One region of the Psychrilyobacter atlanticus DSM 19335 genome, then DNA from elsewhere that is predicted to be linked to it. Evidence: riboswitches for the same ligand, from Rfam matches in the RefSeq annotation. Region 1 holds a riboswitch; the other holds the start of a gene.
The links. Region 1 has a riboswitch for FMN ahead of ribH (6,7-dimethyl-8-ribityllumazine synthase). Riboswitches for the same ligand answer to the same signal wherever they lie in the genome.

Region 1 (8,298 bases):
TGTGATGGCTGGGATAGAATACTCCCATAAAAGTTTTGGTATTTTTTCTGTTTCTAATTTTATGTTTTTCATACACTCTCCTAAATGTTCTTATTATGTGATAGTCATTGAATTCTGATCTATTTTCTTCATTATAGTAAATAAAGTTTCAACCTCTGATTCCGACAGATCTTTTAAAATGATTTTTTTCCAATGGGTGATAATGTTTTTTAGGTCGGGAATTATCTTTTTTCCGCTTTTTGTCAAAAATAATTTTTGTTTTTGTTTATGGTGGAGATCATCTTCTTGATATAGATAATCGTATTCAATTAATTTTTTGACTCCTTTAGAAATCAGACTTTTGTTTAATTTAGTCAGCCTAGAGACTTCGTTTTGACATATCCCTGGGTTATTATTGAGACAGAGTAAAATGGGGTAGTCGCTGTTGCCAATCTTATATTTTTTTAACTCCTCCCTCATATAATGCTGGTATTGTCTGTAGGTTATACTTATGTATTTTGAAAGCATATTCCTCCTCCTTACTGTTTATATGTAAACAGTATAGATTAAAACATTTTAATTGTCAACAGAAATAAAAATAAGAGTGAAATTTAAAATGCTAAAATTAAAAAAGTGTCGCCGCGACACTTTTTTAATAGGTGGATATATATAGATTAGAGTGATATAATATAATAATTTAAATTATACGGAGGGGAAATATGAAAAAATTATTGTTATTGGGATCAATCGTTTCATTGTTTGCTTTTAATAGTGCAGAAGTAAAAGCTGCAAAAAAAGTAGATCTAATAGTAAAAAATGGGATAGTTTTAACTATGAATGGAGAAAAAGAAATACTAGATGATGGTGTAGTAATTGTAAAGGGAAATAAGATAGTAGAGGTAGGAGATAAAAAGATACTGAAAAAATATTCTTCTAAAAAAACAATAGACGCAGACGGTGGGATAATCATGCCGGGGATGATAAATACTCATACCCATGTTTCTATGAGTGTATTTAGAAGTTTAGCAGATGACGTTCCTGATAGATTAAATAGGTATATATTCCCACTAGAAAATAAGATGGTATCTCAAGAGATGGTTTATACTGGAGCTATCCATGGTTCTATAGAGATGGCTAAAGGCGGAGTTACAACTATGGTGGACATGTATCTATTTGAAGAAAGTGCGGCAGAAGCTGTAAAAGAAATCGGTTTGAGGGGTATAATGACACAGAATATCATTAAGTATCCTACAGCAGACGGAAAAGATGGAGACGCTAAGGTGAAGATGGCGATAGAATTTGTAGAAAAATATAAAAATGATGAATTGATAACTCCTGGATTTGGACCTCATGCACCTCATACTGTTAAAGAAGAAGATCTAAAGAGGATAAGAGATCTTTCTAAAAAATATAATGTTCCAGTTTCTATGCATGTAGCAGAAACACAAAAAGAGTTTGATAAATTTAAAGCTAAATATAATATGACCCCTATTGAATATTTAGATTCTATAGGTCTATTGAATGAAAGATTCATAGCAGCTCATTCTATTTTCGTAACAGACAGTGATATTGAACTTATGAAAAAAAGAGATATAGGGGTAGCACATAATATGGTAGCCAACATTAAATCGGCAAAAGGTGTATCTCCAGCGCTGAAGATGTTTGATGATGGACTTAGAATTGGACTTGGAACAGATGGACCTATGAGTGGAAATACACTGGATATAATCGGTCAAATGGGATATGTGGCAAAATTACATAAATTAACAAATAAAGACAGATCAGCAATGCCGCCATATAAAGTAGTAGAAATGGCTACAATGGGAGGAGCTAGAGCTATCCATAGAGAAGATGAATTAGGATCTCTAGAAAATGGAAAGTTAGCAGATATAGTAGTTCTAGAAACAAAATCTGCAAATATGCAGCCTATATTTGATCCATATTCAGTATTGGTGTATTCAGCTAATGCTTCTAATGTAGATACAGTAATTGTAAATGGAAAGATGATTGTAGAAGATAAAAAATTATTGACCTATGATGAAGAAAAAAATAGAAAAGCTATTCAAGAATTTTCAAAAAAAGTTAAAAAGATAGCAGAAACTTTATAGATAAAAATTTAAATCTACTCCTTTTTAGGGGTAGATTTAAATTTATGAGGAGGAGTTAAAGTGGAAAAAAATCCAAAGAAAATAGTTGTCAAAGATAAAGGACAGAATATAAAAAGTGTTCAAGAGTATAAGTATAATGAATATGGAGATCCGATTTTGTTTAAAAAAACAGATGGCTTGGGGGAAACTTTAATTCACTGGATATATGAATATAAATATGACGAATCCAAAAGGAAGACTATGATGAAAATATCTGATATAGGAACAGATAAAGAAACAATAATGGAGTATGAATATTAGAAGGAAAAAATAGAGGGAATATGATATAATATAATAAATTGTTCATATAAAATAGCAGAAGAGGAGATTTATGTGCATTTATTAGATGGAATTATATGTGGAATGATACTTTCATTACCTTTTGGTCCACTAGCTATATATTGCATGGAAAAGACACTATCTGAAGGAAGGTATAAGGGTTTTATATCCTCTTTAGGAATGATAACAGTAGATGTTTTTTACGGGCTTATTGCATTGTTTGGATTTAGATATGTAGAAGGTTTATTACGTGACTATCAAATAGAAATAAAGGTAGTATCTGGAATATTAATATTAGGATTAGGATATAAAATTTTTAGAAACAGAAAAGAGATAAAAAATATTGTAGAAGAAGATCACTTTGGTTATATAAGATCTTATGTAACAACTATTCTAGTGGCATTTGCTAACCCACTTTCGATCTTTACCTTTATAGGTCTTTTTGCAATTTTAGGTGTATCTACAGATGTAAAACACATTAGTTTAAAAATTGCTTTGGGAATACTAATCGGTGGAGGAACCCAGTGGTTTGGAATAACAGGGGCATTATCTCATTATAGAAAAAAAATAACATTTAAAACTTTAGAAACATTGAGGCATTATGCCAGTGTAATAATTATGTTAGGTGGAGTGGCAATCACTCTGTCATCATTTATAAAAAACTAAGATATAGCTTTTTCCTATAATCTTAAAAAGGAGTAGTGAAATGGTAAAAAATTTAGATTCATACTTAAAGTATGATCCAAAGAATGAAAATGTAACAATAGCAGTAGCAATGAGTGGAGGAGTAGATTCTTCAACAGTGGCTTACCTGTTAAAAAAACAAGGATACAAAGTTTTTGGAATCACAATGGAGGTCTGGACCAGTGGATCAGCATGCAGTACAAATATAGACTTAAGTGATGCAAAAAAAGTATGTGATGATCTAGGAATAGAACATCATATGATTAACTTAGGAGACGAATTCAAAGACATAGTGGTAGACAGTTTTGTAAACGACTATATGGAAGGAAGAACTCCTAATCCATGCATGGTGTGCAATAGACATATTAAGTTTGGAAGATTAGTACAATCAGCATTATCTCATGGAGCTGACTTTATAGCTACCGGGCATTATGCTAAGATAGAAAATGGTCTGTTGAAAATAGGTGACGATCCAAATAAAGACCAGGTATATTTTCTGTCTCAAATGAGAAAAGAAAATATAAAAAAATTAATGTTCCCAATAGGAGATCTTGAGAAACCTCAGGTAAGAGAATTAGCCGAACTATTAAATATCAGAGTATATGCAAAGAAAGACAGTCAAGAGATCTGTTTTGTAGAGGATGGTAAATTAGGCGAATTCTTAAATGAACTGACAGATGGGAAAGCTACATCTGAAGGGGAGATTGTAACAACAGATGGAAAGATAATCGGTAAGCATAGAGGAGTTAGTTTTTATACTATTGGACAGAGAAAAGGGTTAGGAATCAGTTACCCGACACCACTTTATGTTATTCAAATAGATAGCAAAAAAAATCGTTTGATAGTTGGAAATAATGAAGAGTTATTTAGTTCATATTTGATAGCTAACAAAATAAATCTTTTGGGATGCGAAATGATAGAAGATTTAAAAAGTATGAAATTAAAAGCAAAGACTAGATCTAGAGATAAATTTCATCCTTGTAGTGTAAAGGTTTTAGAAAATGACAAGATAAAGATAGACTTCACTGAGGAGAAGGTTAGAGCCATAACTCCAGGACAAGGTGTGGTACTTTATAATTACGATGGTGAAGTCATGGCCAGTGGATTCATAGTTAAATAAAAGAATCAAAAAGATAAAAATTATTTGAAATAATAAAGCCCAAGTCTTTAGACTTGGGCTTTTAAAATTAAAAAAATTAAGAACTAAATAATATTTGGCCGCTACTGTCTAGGGCCATGATAATTTTCATAGGATCATAATCACCAAAACTTTGATTCCAAGATATTATAGATGCTAGAAGTAATGTTTTGTTGTTAAATTTTTGCATTATTTTTTCACCCTTTTTTAATATAAGAAACACTTTCAACTTATACACCTCCTCAAAATAATTGTGATAATAACTCCTTAATAGAGTATACCACCTATATGGATAGAAAAAAATTAAAACTTCATTAAAAGTTTTATAAATTTACATCTTATAAATTAATTTTTTTTAATGTTTGTAGTTACTTTATTAGACGTAAAAAATATAAAAAAGTTTAAAAAAAGTTATTTATGTCTTTTTTTTGAATTATTTATAAAAAATGTTTGACAAAGAGAGAAAATTAAGGATATAATCAATTATAAAATTGAATAGAAACTTCGGGGCAGGGTGTGATTCCCTACCGGCGGTTATAGTCCGCGAGCGTAAGCTGAACTAGTGAAATTCTAGTACCGACAGTATAGTCTGGATGATAGAAGTTATTTAATAAAATTTTAATTTATAGTTTAAAATGTTTTTCCTTTATGGGGTATTCTGAAATAGAACCATATGGAAGTCTTTTTTTAGGAAAGTATAAATTAAAAAAATTATTAGAAGTCTAAAGCCTCAAGTAAAACTTGAGGCTTTTTTTATTATCTAAGAATCTTTAGAGAAAAATTCTGATGTGGTAAAAAATTATTAAAATATAAATTTGGCTAATCTGGATGCAACGTCACGTTGCTTTTTTATAAAAAAAATAAAATATATGGGGGAAAAAAATCATGAAAACATTTGAAGGAAATTTTAACGGAGAGAATATCAGAGTAGGAATAGTATGCGGGAGATTCAATGAATTTATCACTTCTAAATTATTAGGAGGAGCTAAGGATGCTCTAGTTAGACATGGTGTAAATGTTGAAAATATAGATGCGGCATGGGTTCCAGGAGTGTTTGAAATGCCATTGATAGCTAAAAAAATGGTAGAAACTAAAAAATATGACGCAGTAATAGCTCTAGGAGCAGTAATAAAAGGATCAACACCTCATTTTGATTATGTATGTGCAGAAGTATCTAAAGGAATAGCAACTGTATCAATGGATTCAGGAATCCCTGTAATCTTTGGAGTTTTAACAACGAATACAATTGAGCAGGCTATAGAAAGAGCTGGAACTAAAGCAGGAAATAAAGGTTTTGATGCAGGAGTATCGGCTATCGAGATGGTAAACTTAATCCAAACAATAGGATAAAACCTTAAAAATATAGTCAGAGAAGAAGAACTATAAACATAAAGAGCACTGAGGAAGGGAGTTAATTATGGTGAATTTAGATGAAAAATATATGGAGTTAGCCCTGGAACTGGCAGCCTTAGGAGAGGGAGATGTAAATCCAAATCCTATGGTAGGATCAGTAGTTGTAAAAGATGGGGAAATAATCGGAAGAGGCTACCACAAAAAATACGGTGGTCCCCATGCAGAAGTTTTTGCATTAGAAGAAGCAGGGAAAAGAGCTGAAGGCGCTACAATATATGTAACTTTGGAACCATGTTCCCATTATGGGAAGACCCCTCCTTGTGCTGAAAAGATAGTTAAAATGGGAATTAAACGATGTGTAATCGCAACTTTAGATCCCAATCCATTGGTAGCTGGGAAAGGTGTTAAACTTTTAGAAGAAGCAGGAATAGAGGTAAAAATTAATGTTTTAAAAAATACAGCCTTAAAACAAAATGTTGTTTTCTTTAAATATATAGAGAAAAAAATTCCTTATTTATTTTTAAAGTGCGCTATTACCCTAGATGGAAAAATAGCTACTGAAAGTGGAGATTCTAAATGGATCTCTAATGAGATATCGAGGGAAAGAGTACAGAGGTTACGACATAAATATATGGGGATAATGGTAGGGATAAATACACTATTAGGAGATAACCCAAGGCTCAATGCAAGGATAGACGGTGGGAATAATCCCCATAGAATCGTCATAGATCCCGGTTTAAAAACTCCAGAGGACTATAATTTTATTCAAAATAACAGGGATAATAAATCTATAATAGTTACCTCTAAAGAAAATATCGATAGTGAAAAGCATCTAAAATTTGAAAAGAAATATAATGTGAAATTTATATTTTTAGATGGAAATAGATTTTTAATGACAGAGATATTGGAAAAAATAGGAAAAATAGGGATAGATTCTATACTTTTAGAAGGTGGGAATTCTATGATATCTATGGCTTTTAAAGAAAAAGCTTTAGATGGAGGAGAGATATTTATTGCTCCAAAAATCACAGGAGACAATAATGCCATCCCATTTGTAAGTGGATTTAAGATAGGAAATATGAAAGAAAGTATAGAATTAAAAGAGGCAAAGTTTAGAATCTATGGAGATAATGTAGCAATAGAATTTAGTTTATAAGGAGTAAAATTATGTTTACAGGATTAGTAGAGGAGATGGGGGAAGTAATCGGTCTGGAAACAGGAGATCTTTCACTTAAAATAACACTGAGGTGTAAAAAAGTACTTGAAGGGGCGAAATTAGGAGACAGTATTGCTACTAATGGAACCTGTCTGACTGCTACTAAGATAGGCAGCGATTATTTCGAGGCTGACATAATGCATGAAAGTGTGAAAAGAACCAACCTGAAAAGATTGAAGGTTGGAGATCGGGTAAACTTAGAAAAATCTATAACTTTGGCCACTCCTTTAGGAGGGCATCTGGTAACAGGTGATGTAGACGGTGAAGGAATGATATCTAATATCTATTCCGATGGAATAGCAAAAATCTATGTAGTAAAGATTGAGTCACGACTTATGAAATATGTTGTTGAAAAGGGGAGAATTACCCTGGATGGTGCCAGTCTGACTGTAGTAGATTTTGGAGATGATTTCTTAAGTGTATCACTAATTCCTCACACCCAGGAGATGATAACTTTGGGAAGTAAAAGTGTAGGAGATCATCTAAATGTAGAGACCGATTTAATCGGAAAATATGTAGAGAGAATGATGAACTTTAAAGAAAAAGCAGATGTTGAAAAGAAAAGTAATATCACAGAAGGTTTTTTAGCTGAAAATGGCTTTTATTAAAGCTTAGTAATTACTAAATATCAGTTTTCACCAGCAATAATTTCGACTTGTTATGAAAACTAAATTTTGAAATCAATAAAAAAGTTGTATTAAAAAAATTGAAAAAGGGGAGAATAACTATGTTAGATAATATAAAAGATGCAATTGAAGATATAAAACAAGGAAAGATGATAATAGTAGTAGATGATGAAGACAGAGAAAATGAAGGAGATATAGTAATGGCTGCCGATATGGTATCCTATGATGCGATTAATTTTATGGCTACTCATGCCAGAGGACTTACTTGTGTCCCAATGGATAGAGCAAGAGCTAAGGAATTAAAGTTAGATCAAATGGTCGGGAACAATACCGATCCCCATGGAACAGCCTTTACAGTATCTGTGGATTCAAAAGATACTACTACAGGAATATCTATCAGAGACAGGGTGCAGACTATAAAAGATCTATCTGATAGAAATAAAGGTGCTGATGACTTTAATAGGCCAGGACATCTATTTCCCCTTGTAGCAAAAGATGGAGGAGTTTTGATCAGAAATGGTCATACTGAAGCATCTGTAGATTTTGCACGTTTAGCAGGGTTAAAACCAATGGGTGTAATCTGTGAAATTTTAAAAGATGACGGTACCATGGCAAGATTAGATGATTTAAAAACATTTGCTAAAAAGCATAATTTAAAACTTGTAAGTATAGAAGATCTTATAAAATACAGGAAAGAAAATGATGTTTTAGTAAATGAAGTTGCAGTAGCAAAGATGCCTACACAATGGGGTGAATTTAACCTTCATGCCTATGAAAATTGTTTGGATGATAAGGAACATATTGCCTTAGTAAAAGGAGATGTAAAGGGTAAAGAAGAGGTATTGGTAAGGATACATTCTGAATGTTTTACAGGAG
Region 2 (8,298 bases), 470 kb from region 1:
TAAACCTCAAAGAGATCATGACAGGTGTATCGGGTGTGGAGAATGTGTTTTAAACTGCCCTACATCTGCCTGGACTAGAGATCCTAAAAAATATTATAGATTGGCTATAATGGGAAGAACAGGGAAAAGAAATCCTCGTTTAGCTGAAGACTGGATTATCTGGGCTGATGAAGCAAGCATTATAAAGATAATTAAGAATACTTACGATTATGTAGATAAATATATCGATAGAAGGTTGCCAAAAGAGCATATAGGGTATATAGTAGATAGGACAGGATTTATGGAGTTTAAAAAATGGGCTCTTAAAGGTGTGGATCTGCCTGAATATTCTGTTATGAAAAATAATGTATATTGGTCTGGTATGAAATATCCTGGAATAAAGTAGGTGATTTGCATGAGAGGAATCTTAGTAGTAGGACATGGAAGTAAAGTTTTAGAAGTAAATGAAAAATTTAAAGAGTTGATTAAAATTTTAAGAAAAAACACAGGAGAAGATGTTAGGGGAGCAAATTTAACTCTGGCTGATCCAAGACTGGAAGAAGTTATAAGGTCTATGTATTCGGAAGGATTTAGAGAGATCACAGTAATTCCTTATTTCCTATCCAATGGATCACATGTGACAGAACATATTCCTAGAATTTTGAAAGAGTTGGAATCAGACTTAGAAAATTTAAGTTTTTTATTGGAAAGTTCATTATTACTTAATTCACTTGTAATAAAAGCTGTAGAGGAAAAGATTAATAATAGTTAGGTTAAGAGCTTCAGTTTAAATACTGGAGCTTTTTTTAGTTATTGATCATTACTTTGACTACTTTGTATATAATTTTATTACTTTAAACAATGGAAATTCATAAAATTATATTATTTTTTATAATCATTACAAATAACTTGCTTATACAGTTTAGATATACTATACTAGGGATAGAGAAATAAAAACTGGAGGGGATTATGAATATTAACTTAGTAAAGGATTTTAACAAGATCTACGATGCATATGTAATGCCAAAATTCGAAGGAGAGGTACACATCTACGACGGATTAACCGATGAGGAAAAGATAGTTTTAGAAAGATTGATTGAAAAAAAAGAGTTTACAGGTAAAAAGAAAACATCTATTAGCTGTGAATTGATGCATAAAGGGAAATTAGTTAACATAACTTATATTGGTCTTGGAAAAAGGGATAAATTAAAGACCTATGATGTAATAGAAGCTTTCTATAAGGAACTTAAAGGTTTAGAGGGAGAGATATTAGTAGGAACTCATGGTGTAGAAGTTACCCAGGTAGTAGAAGCTGTACACTATGCTAAATATGATTTCGATAAATATAAAACAGATAAAAAAGAGAAGAAAGAATCTAACTTTGATATCTTTGTAGAGGAAGATACAGATGCTATCTGTGAAGGGGTAGCTTTAGCAGAAGCAGTAATGTTAACTAGAGACTTAGTAAATGAACCTGCAAATGTTATTTTCCCTGAGAGCTTAGCTCATGAAGTTAAAACCCTAGGAAAAAAATATGAGTTTGAAGTGGAAATATTTGATGAAGAAAAGATAACAGAATTAAAGATGGAAGCATTTTTATCGGTAGCTAGAGCTGCTGAAAAAAGACCTAAATTTATAGTTATGAGACATTTAGGAGATCCTTCAAATCCTACAGAGATTCATGGACTGGTAGGAAAAGGATTAACATATGATACAGGTGGATTATCATTGAAACCTAGTGCAGGGATGGCTAATATGAAAACAGATATGGGTGGAGCTGCTACTGTTATAGGAGCTATGTGTGCTCTTTCTAGAATGAAAGTAAAGAAAAACATAGTAACTGTAGTTGCTGCGTGTGAGAACTCAATTGGAGGGAATGCTTATAGACCGGGAGATATCATTGGATCTATGGGTGGAAAGACTATAGAGGTGGATAACACAGATGCTGAAGGAAGATTAACTCTTATCGATGCAGTACACTATATCATCAACCATGAAAATGTAAAGGAAGTAATAGATGTAGCTACACTTACAGGAGCTGTATTGGTGGCTCTAGGGATGTCTACGACAGGTGTACTAGCTAACAATGATGAGATGTATAAAGACTTAGAGAGAGCTTCTGAGACAGCAGGTGAAAGGGTATGGAGATTACCTAACTTCCCTGAGTATAAAGAACTTTATAAATCTAAGATAGCAGACCTAAAAAATACAGGTGGAAGATTTGCCGGAAGTATTACAGCAGGAATGTTTATAGAGGAATTTGTAGGAGAGACTCCTTGGATGCATCTTGATATTGCAGGAACATCGTGTGCAGATGCACCATATGGTTATTATACTCATGGTGGTACTGGACAAATAGTAAGAACTCTTTATAACTACTATTTAAAGAAGTAGATTAATAAGTGTGTTAAAATAAGAAAATTAAAATGAAGGGCTGATTGTCCTTCATTTTTTATTGTATAAGAAGTGATACCTACAAGAACTAAATTATGCTTACATAAATGGAACGTCATTTGCTTTTTATTATTATCTTTGCAAAAATTTCCAAGGAATTGTATAATTTTAGTATTAAAATTTAGAAAGTGAGATATCTTTTTAGAATAGGGGGAAAAATGAAAAAAATACTTATTGCAGGAACATCCAGTGGAGCCGGGAAAACAACAATCAGTACAGCTATAATGGGTGCTTTAGAAGGAGTCTCTCCATTTAAGGCAGGGCCTGATTATATCGATCCAAAATTTCATGAATTTATAACTAAAAACCCATCTAATAACTTGGACCTTTTTATGATGGGTGAAGATGCAGTAAAATATATATTTTCTAAAAATACTAAAAATATCAGTGTAATAGAGGGAGTTATGGGCCTTTATGATGGTTTGAACCATGAGCTGGATAACTATAGCAGTGCCCACCTATCCCGTGTCTTGGATATCCCTGTAATATTAGTAGTCAGCGGGAAGGGGACTTCTACTAGTATTGCAGCTACGGTACTTGGATTTAAACATCTGGATCCCAGAGTAAAGATAAGGGGAGTTATATTAAATAATGTCGGAAGTGAGGCATTGTATAACCTTTTAAAGGAAGGGATAGAGAGATATACTGAAATAGCATGTGTAGGATACTTTCCAAAGGATGAAAGGGTATCTATAGGGGAACGTCATCTTGGGTTGCAGCAGGCCAGCGAGATAGAGGACTTGAATGAAAAGATAGAGATATTAAAGGATATGGCAAGAAAATATATAGATTTAGACAAGATATTAGAGATTGCAGAAGACGGGAATGAGGCCCAGGAGTTTAAAAATCCAGCAGAATACCTAAAAGATAGATTCAAAGGGAAAAGGGTAGGAGTAGCAAAGGACAGAGCATTTTCATTTTATTACTCTGAAAACTTAAAACTTATGGAATATACAGGTATGGAGATAGTAGAATTTTCTCCTACAAATGATTCACATCTGCCCCCTGATTTAGATTATATATATTTAGGTGGAGGATATCCAGAGATATTCAGTAAAAAACTATATGAGAATATCTCTATGATGGATGATATAAGCAAAGCTTCCAAGAAGATACCTATCTATGCTGAGTGTGGGGGGTTCATGTACCTTACAAAGGGAATAAAGCAGTTAGATGGTGACTTTGATCCTATGTGTGGATTGCTAGATATAAAGGTAGAGATGAAATCTAGACTCAATATCAAAAGATTTGGATATGTAGATTATGAGAGTAAAGATGGAGTAACCGGGAGATGCCATGAATTTCACTATTCAGACCTCTATGATATAGATGAAAAAGATTTATATTTTGAGCTGAAGAAAAAGAACGGTAGGATGTGGTCGTGCGGCTATAAAAAGGATAAGATCATTGCAGGATACCCACACATCCATTTCTATGGGAATTTAGAAATATTTGTAAAATTATTTGATAGATAATCAGAAGAAAAAGAGAACTAGGGAGGAAGAAAATGAAGAAATTAATGTTATTATTTAGTTTAATGTTTATAATATCTTGTAGTAATGTTCCTGTTACAGAAAGGAATCAATTGATGCTGGTAGATGAAAGTGAGATCATTGTATCCAGTGAAAAACAATATCAGGATTTTTTAAAGGAAAATAGACCTTTAAACAATAAAAATTCTGAATTGGTAAAAAAAGTTGGAAAAAATATATCTGCAGCTGTGGAGTTATACTTTAAAGGGAAAGGACAGGAAGAACTTCTTGAGGGATATGAATGGAAATTTAATCTGGTTGAGGGGAAAGAGGTAAATGCTTGGTGTATGCCTGGAGGAAAAGTTGCTTTTTATACTGGAATCCTGCCTATAACAGAAGATGAACTTGGAATAGCAGTGGTTATGGGGCATGAGGTAGCACATGCAGTGGCTAGACATGGTTCTGAAAGGTTGAGTCATCAAATGGCTGTACAAACAGGCGCTAACCTTTTAAATTTAGGTTTATCCAATGTGGAGATACCTGTTTCAAGTGATTTAGCACTTCAGGCGTATGGAGTAGGAACCAACTTGGGAATCTTGAGTTATTCCAGAAAACATGAATTAGAAGCAGATAGGTTGGGACTTATATTCATGGCTATGGCAGGATATGATCCCAAGGAAGCAATAGAATTTTGGAAAAGAATGTCAGAACTTAGTAAAAATGAGGGAAATGAATTTATGAGCACTCACCCATCCCATGAACACAGGATAGCAGATATTGAGAGATATCTTCCGGAGGCTATGACCTATTACAATAAATAATGTTGACAGAGTAAATTGATATGGTTTATAATCAATTATAAATTATATAAAACTTCGGGGCAGGGTTTGATTCCCTACCGGCGGTGATAGTCCGCGAGCTTAGGCTGAATCAGTGAAATTCTGATACCGACAGTATAGTCTGGATGATAGAAGTTATTAAAAAAATCGGAATAAATATCCTAAATTTTAATGCCCTAAGTTTACTTGGGGTATTTTTTATTAGGAGGAAGAAAGAAATGGACGAAAGAAAAAGCAAAATAGGTGGATTGGCAATAGTTATAGCAGCAAGTTTATGGGGATTAGATGGGATAGTACTGACACCTCGTCTATATAACCTGGATACAAAATTTGTGGTGTTTATGCTTCACCTGCTGCCATTTATAGGAATGAACTTTATATTTTATAAGGAATATAAAGCATTAAAAAAGTTTACTAAGTATGACTATATATTTATGACATTAGTTGCACTCTTTGGAGGAGTCATAGGGACATTATCCATTGTAAAAGCACTGTTTTTATTAAATTTTCAGCATCTGACAATAGTAACACTTCTACAAAAATTACAGCCGGTATTTGCCATTGTTTTAGCTAGGTTTATCCTCAAAGAGAAAATTGCTAAAAAATTTGTGGTATGGGCTATGTTAGCTTTAACAGCAGGATATTTTTTAACTTTTGAATTTAGTAATCCGTTCTCTATTGAACATCAAAATATGTTAGAAGCATCTATGTATGCTATAGTTGCAGCTTTTGCCTTTGGTAGTTCTACCGTTTTTGGGAAAAGAATGGTTTCAACAATTACGCATAAACAGACATTATTCTTCAGGTATGGGCTTACAACACTGATTCTTGCAGTTGTAAATGTTTTAAGTAATAATTTTGGTCAGTTTTCTAAAATAACTACCCTTAACTGGCAAATATTTATAATTATTGGATTGACAAGTGGAAGTGGAGCAGCATTTATATATTATTATGGATTGAGACATGTAAAAGCAAATGTAGCTACAATTTGTGAACTTTCATTCCCTATCTCAAGTATCTTATTTGACTACCTATTCAATGGAAGTATCTTATCTCCATTTCAATGGGTGAGTATGAGTATTATGATTTTTTCTATAATTAAGATAACTAAATTAAAAACAAACTAAATATATAAACCACCTATTCAATAAGTTTGAATAGGTGGTTTTTTTCTAAATAAAAAATCAACGTGATATTATATCCAAAAGGAAAATAAATTAATATTCCTCTATTTTTCTCACCCCTTGGTGTGCGAGAGTGTCTCTAGTTAATTAGGTGGATATGAAGAATGAGAATGATTAGTAGTTAGTTGTTTAATTTTAGGGAGTATGTTACTTGTAAAGGAAGTGGATAGAAACATATGCCAGAGTTTGTCTCCTCATAAATAAATAAATAAATAAATAAAAGATCCTAATTTTTTAGGAACTTTTATTTATTTATTTATTCTTTAATATTCATTAATGGTATCGGCATTATTTTTAACTGCGCTTATTTGAGGTAGTAAATAGGAAAAGAATAATTTAATTCTATAGCATATAATGTATGAAAAAACAATCACTAAAGGTAAGGAGAAAAAAATTAGAGCTTATTATAATTGAAAATATATATGAGAAATTTATAATTAATTAGAATCAAAAGTAAGTCACTTTTATAAAGAAAAGAGGTTGATATGGGAATAGAATTAGATTTAATTTTTCGTTTAAGATATGAATTGATAAAGAACAAAAAATTAAAATTAAAAAATGACAAGAAAGAAATTGACTGTCTTCATGATCTTTTGGATGAATTAGAAAAAAGAATGAAAAATTTATTAGAAAAGTAATTAATATAAACTTATATATAAATAAATTTACAGGATAAATATGATGGGAGTTTGGTTTGCAAGCACATTCTTAGCCTCAAAAGCTTCCGGATATGTGCAGTTTTTTGTGGATAAATTGGGCCCATTACAGGTATTTTTAGGATTCACTGTAGCGTTGGTTGTAGTAGGTCTGATCTTATTTTCTATAAATAAACCAATTGAAAAAATGGAAAAAGGAGAAAATTTGGAAAAAAATATACAAGTTTATTAAATAAAAACACCTAGTATCATATTTGAGACTAGGTGTTTTTATTTTTTAGAGTCCAAAAAGAGTTAACATATGGTGATCTTTTTGATTTTCTAGTTATCAATTTAGCATTTCATCCTTTTAAAATAAAGAATAGAGTTTTTTCTTTGCTTTTTAATTTTATTACTTAATGATATTAGTATTTTGATATTTTGTTTTAAATTCTTTTTTTAATATAGAAAATATCATTTGATCAAGATATCCTCTTTCTGATTTATATGATTCTCTGAGAGTTCCTTCAAATGTCATGCCTAATTTTTTATATAATTCTATCGCTACTACATTATCTGTATAAACATCTAACCAAAATCTATTTATATTTTTTTTATTAAAGGCATAATTCATTAAACCAAATATAGACTCTCTTCCATATCCTTTTCCTTTTTCAGAAATTACTATTCTTCTTAATTCAAAAACATTTGATTTTTTATTAATATTTACAAGTGAAAAACCAACTATTTTTTTACTTTTGCATTCTTTAAATGTAAGCAAAAAATCTGAAGAGCTATTTATTTCTTTTATATGTTCTTCATAAGTTCCTTGCCATACAAACTTTTTATTTTCTTCTTTATTTTCAAGAAGTATTATTTTTTCAATTTCTCCTATTTTTGCAGATGAAATTTTTAGATTTTCTGTTTTAATTTTTAAAGACATAGTTGAATCTCCTTATTAAATTTTATTAGGGAAAACTTTTTTTACTTTCTGAAGTTAAATTATGTTTATTTTAATAATATTTTTAGGTCGACCTCCGCCTTTTGGAGCTTCTTTACCATAAAGAGTTGCAAAATTATTTTCAACTAGTTTTTTCAATATTCTACGGGCACTTCTTTCTGTAATATTAAGGTAAGCTGCAACTTCTTGAGAGTCAAATTCATTTTTTTTAGTTTTTTGAGAAAGAGAAATTAATTTTACTATGTGTAATACATTAACGCCTGAAGTTTCGGCTATTTTTATAACTTTTTTATCTGATATCTTTATATCATAAAAAAGTTCACTTTTTTCTCCAATCGGCCCACTAACTTCATTTCCATCCATTATAAACAAAGATGGTTTATTATATGAAATTGAATTATTAAGAGCTTTTCTAGCAGACATTTCAGCTATATATGATGTGCTTCCATATCCTATTCCAGTAAATATTGTGAAGTTTGACTTTGTTTTTATTTTTAATATTTCTAAAAAATCAATCATATTTTCTCTATTTTTAATTGCTCCACGAGTAGAAAATATAATATATTCGTCCCTTCCAAAATTAAAGAGAGAACCTTGTATTTTTTTTACGTATTCTAAAAGGTCTATTTCAAAAAATCCTTTATTTTTTTGCATCTCATATTGACATAAAGAAGTTGCAGGGGAAGTTAATTTGATAACTTGTACTGCAATTGCAGAGTCACTTATAATTTGTGTTTTAATTTTTGAAATTAATTTTTCTACTGTTTCTCTTAC

Region 2: another riboswitch for FMN. It lies ahead of K337_RS0115330 (DMT family transporter); the one in region 1 lies ahead of ribH (6,7-dimethyl-8-ribityllumazine synthase).

The regions. Positions count from the first base shown of each region.
Region 1 covers NZ_KE384548.1:270,084-278,381, forward strand. Annotated here, with positions in the region: gene K337_RS0113055 (MATE family efflux transporter) at 1-72, opposite strand, end outside; gene K337_RS0113060 (MarR family winged helix-turn-helix transcriptional regulator) at 94-507, opposite strand; gene K337_RS0113065 (amidohydrolase) at 699-2,087, shown strand; gene K337_RS0113070 (hypothetical protein) at 2,148-2,387, shown strand; gene K337_RS0113075 (LysE family translocator) at 2,460-3,071, shown strand; gene mnmA (tRNA 2-thiouridine(34) synthase MnmA) at 3,112-4,209, shown strand; gene K337_RS19925 (hypothetical protein) at 4,286-4,456, opposite strand; FMN riboswitch at 4,724-4,836, shown strand; gene ribH (6,7-dimethyl-8-ribityllumazine synthase) at 5,113-5,577, shown strand; gene ribD (bifunctional diaminohydroxyphosphoribosylaminopyrimidine deaminase/5-amino-6-(5-phosphoribosylamino)uracil reductase RibD) at 5,645-6,736, shown strand; gene K337_RS0113100 (riboflavin synthase) at 6,748-7,404, shown strand; gene K337_RS0113105 (bifunctional 3,4-dihydroxy-2-butanone-4-phosphate synthase/GTP cyclohydrolase II) at 7,524-8,298, shown strand, end outside.
Region 2 covers NZ_KE384548.1:741,157-749,454, reverse strand. Annotated here, with positions in the region: gene asrC (sulfite reductase subunit C) at 1-385, shown strand, start outside; gene K337_RS0115350 (sirohydrochlorin chelatase) at 395-751, shown strand; gene K337_RS0115345 (leucyl aminopeptidase) at 949-2,373, shown strand; gene K337_RS0115340 (cobyrinic acid a,c-diamide synthase CobB) at 2,592-3,908, shown strand; gene K337_RS0115335 (M48 family metallopeptidase) at 3,941-4,726, shown strand; FMN riboswitch at 4,773-4,885, shown strand; gene K337_RS0115330 (DMT family transporter) at 4,963-5,871, shown strand; gene K337_RS20020 (hypothetical protein) at 6,414-6,566, shown strand; gene K337_RS0115320 (hypothetical protein) at 6,610-6,816, shown strand; gene K337_RS19415 (GNAT family N-acetyltransferase) at 6,976-7,506, opposite strand; gene K337_RS0115310 (hypothetical protein) at 7,561-8,298, opposite strand, start outside.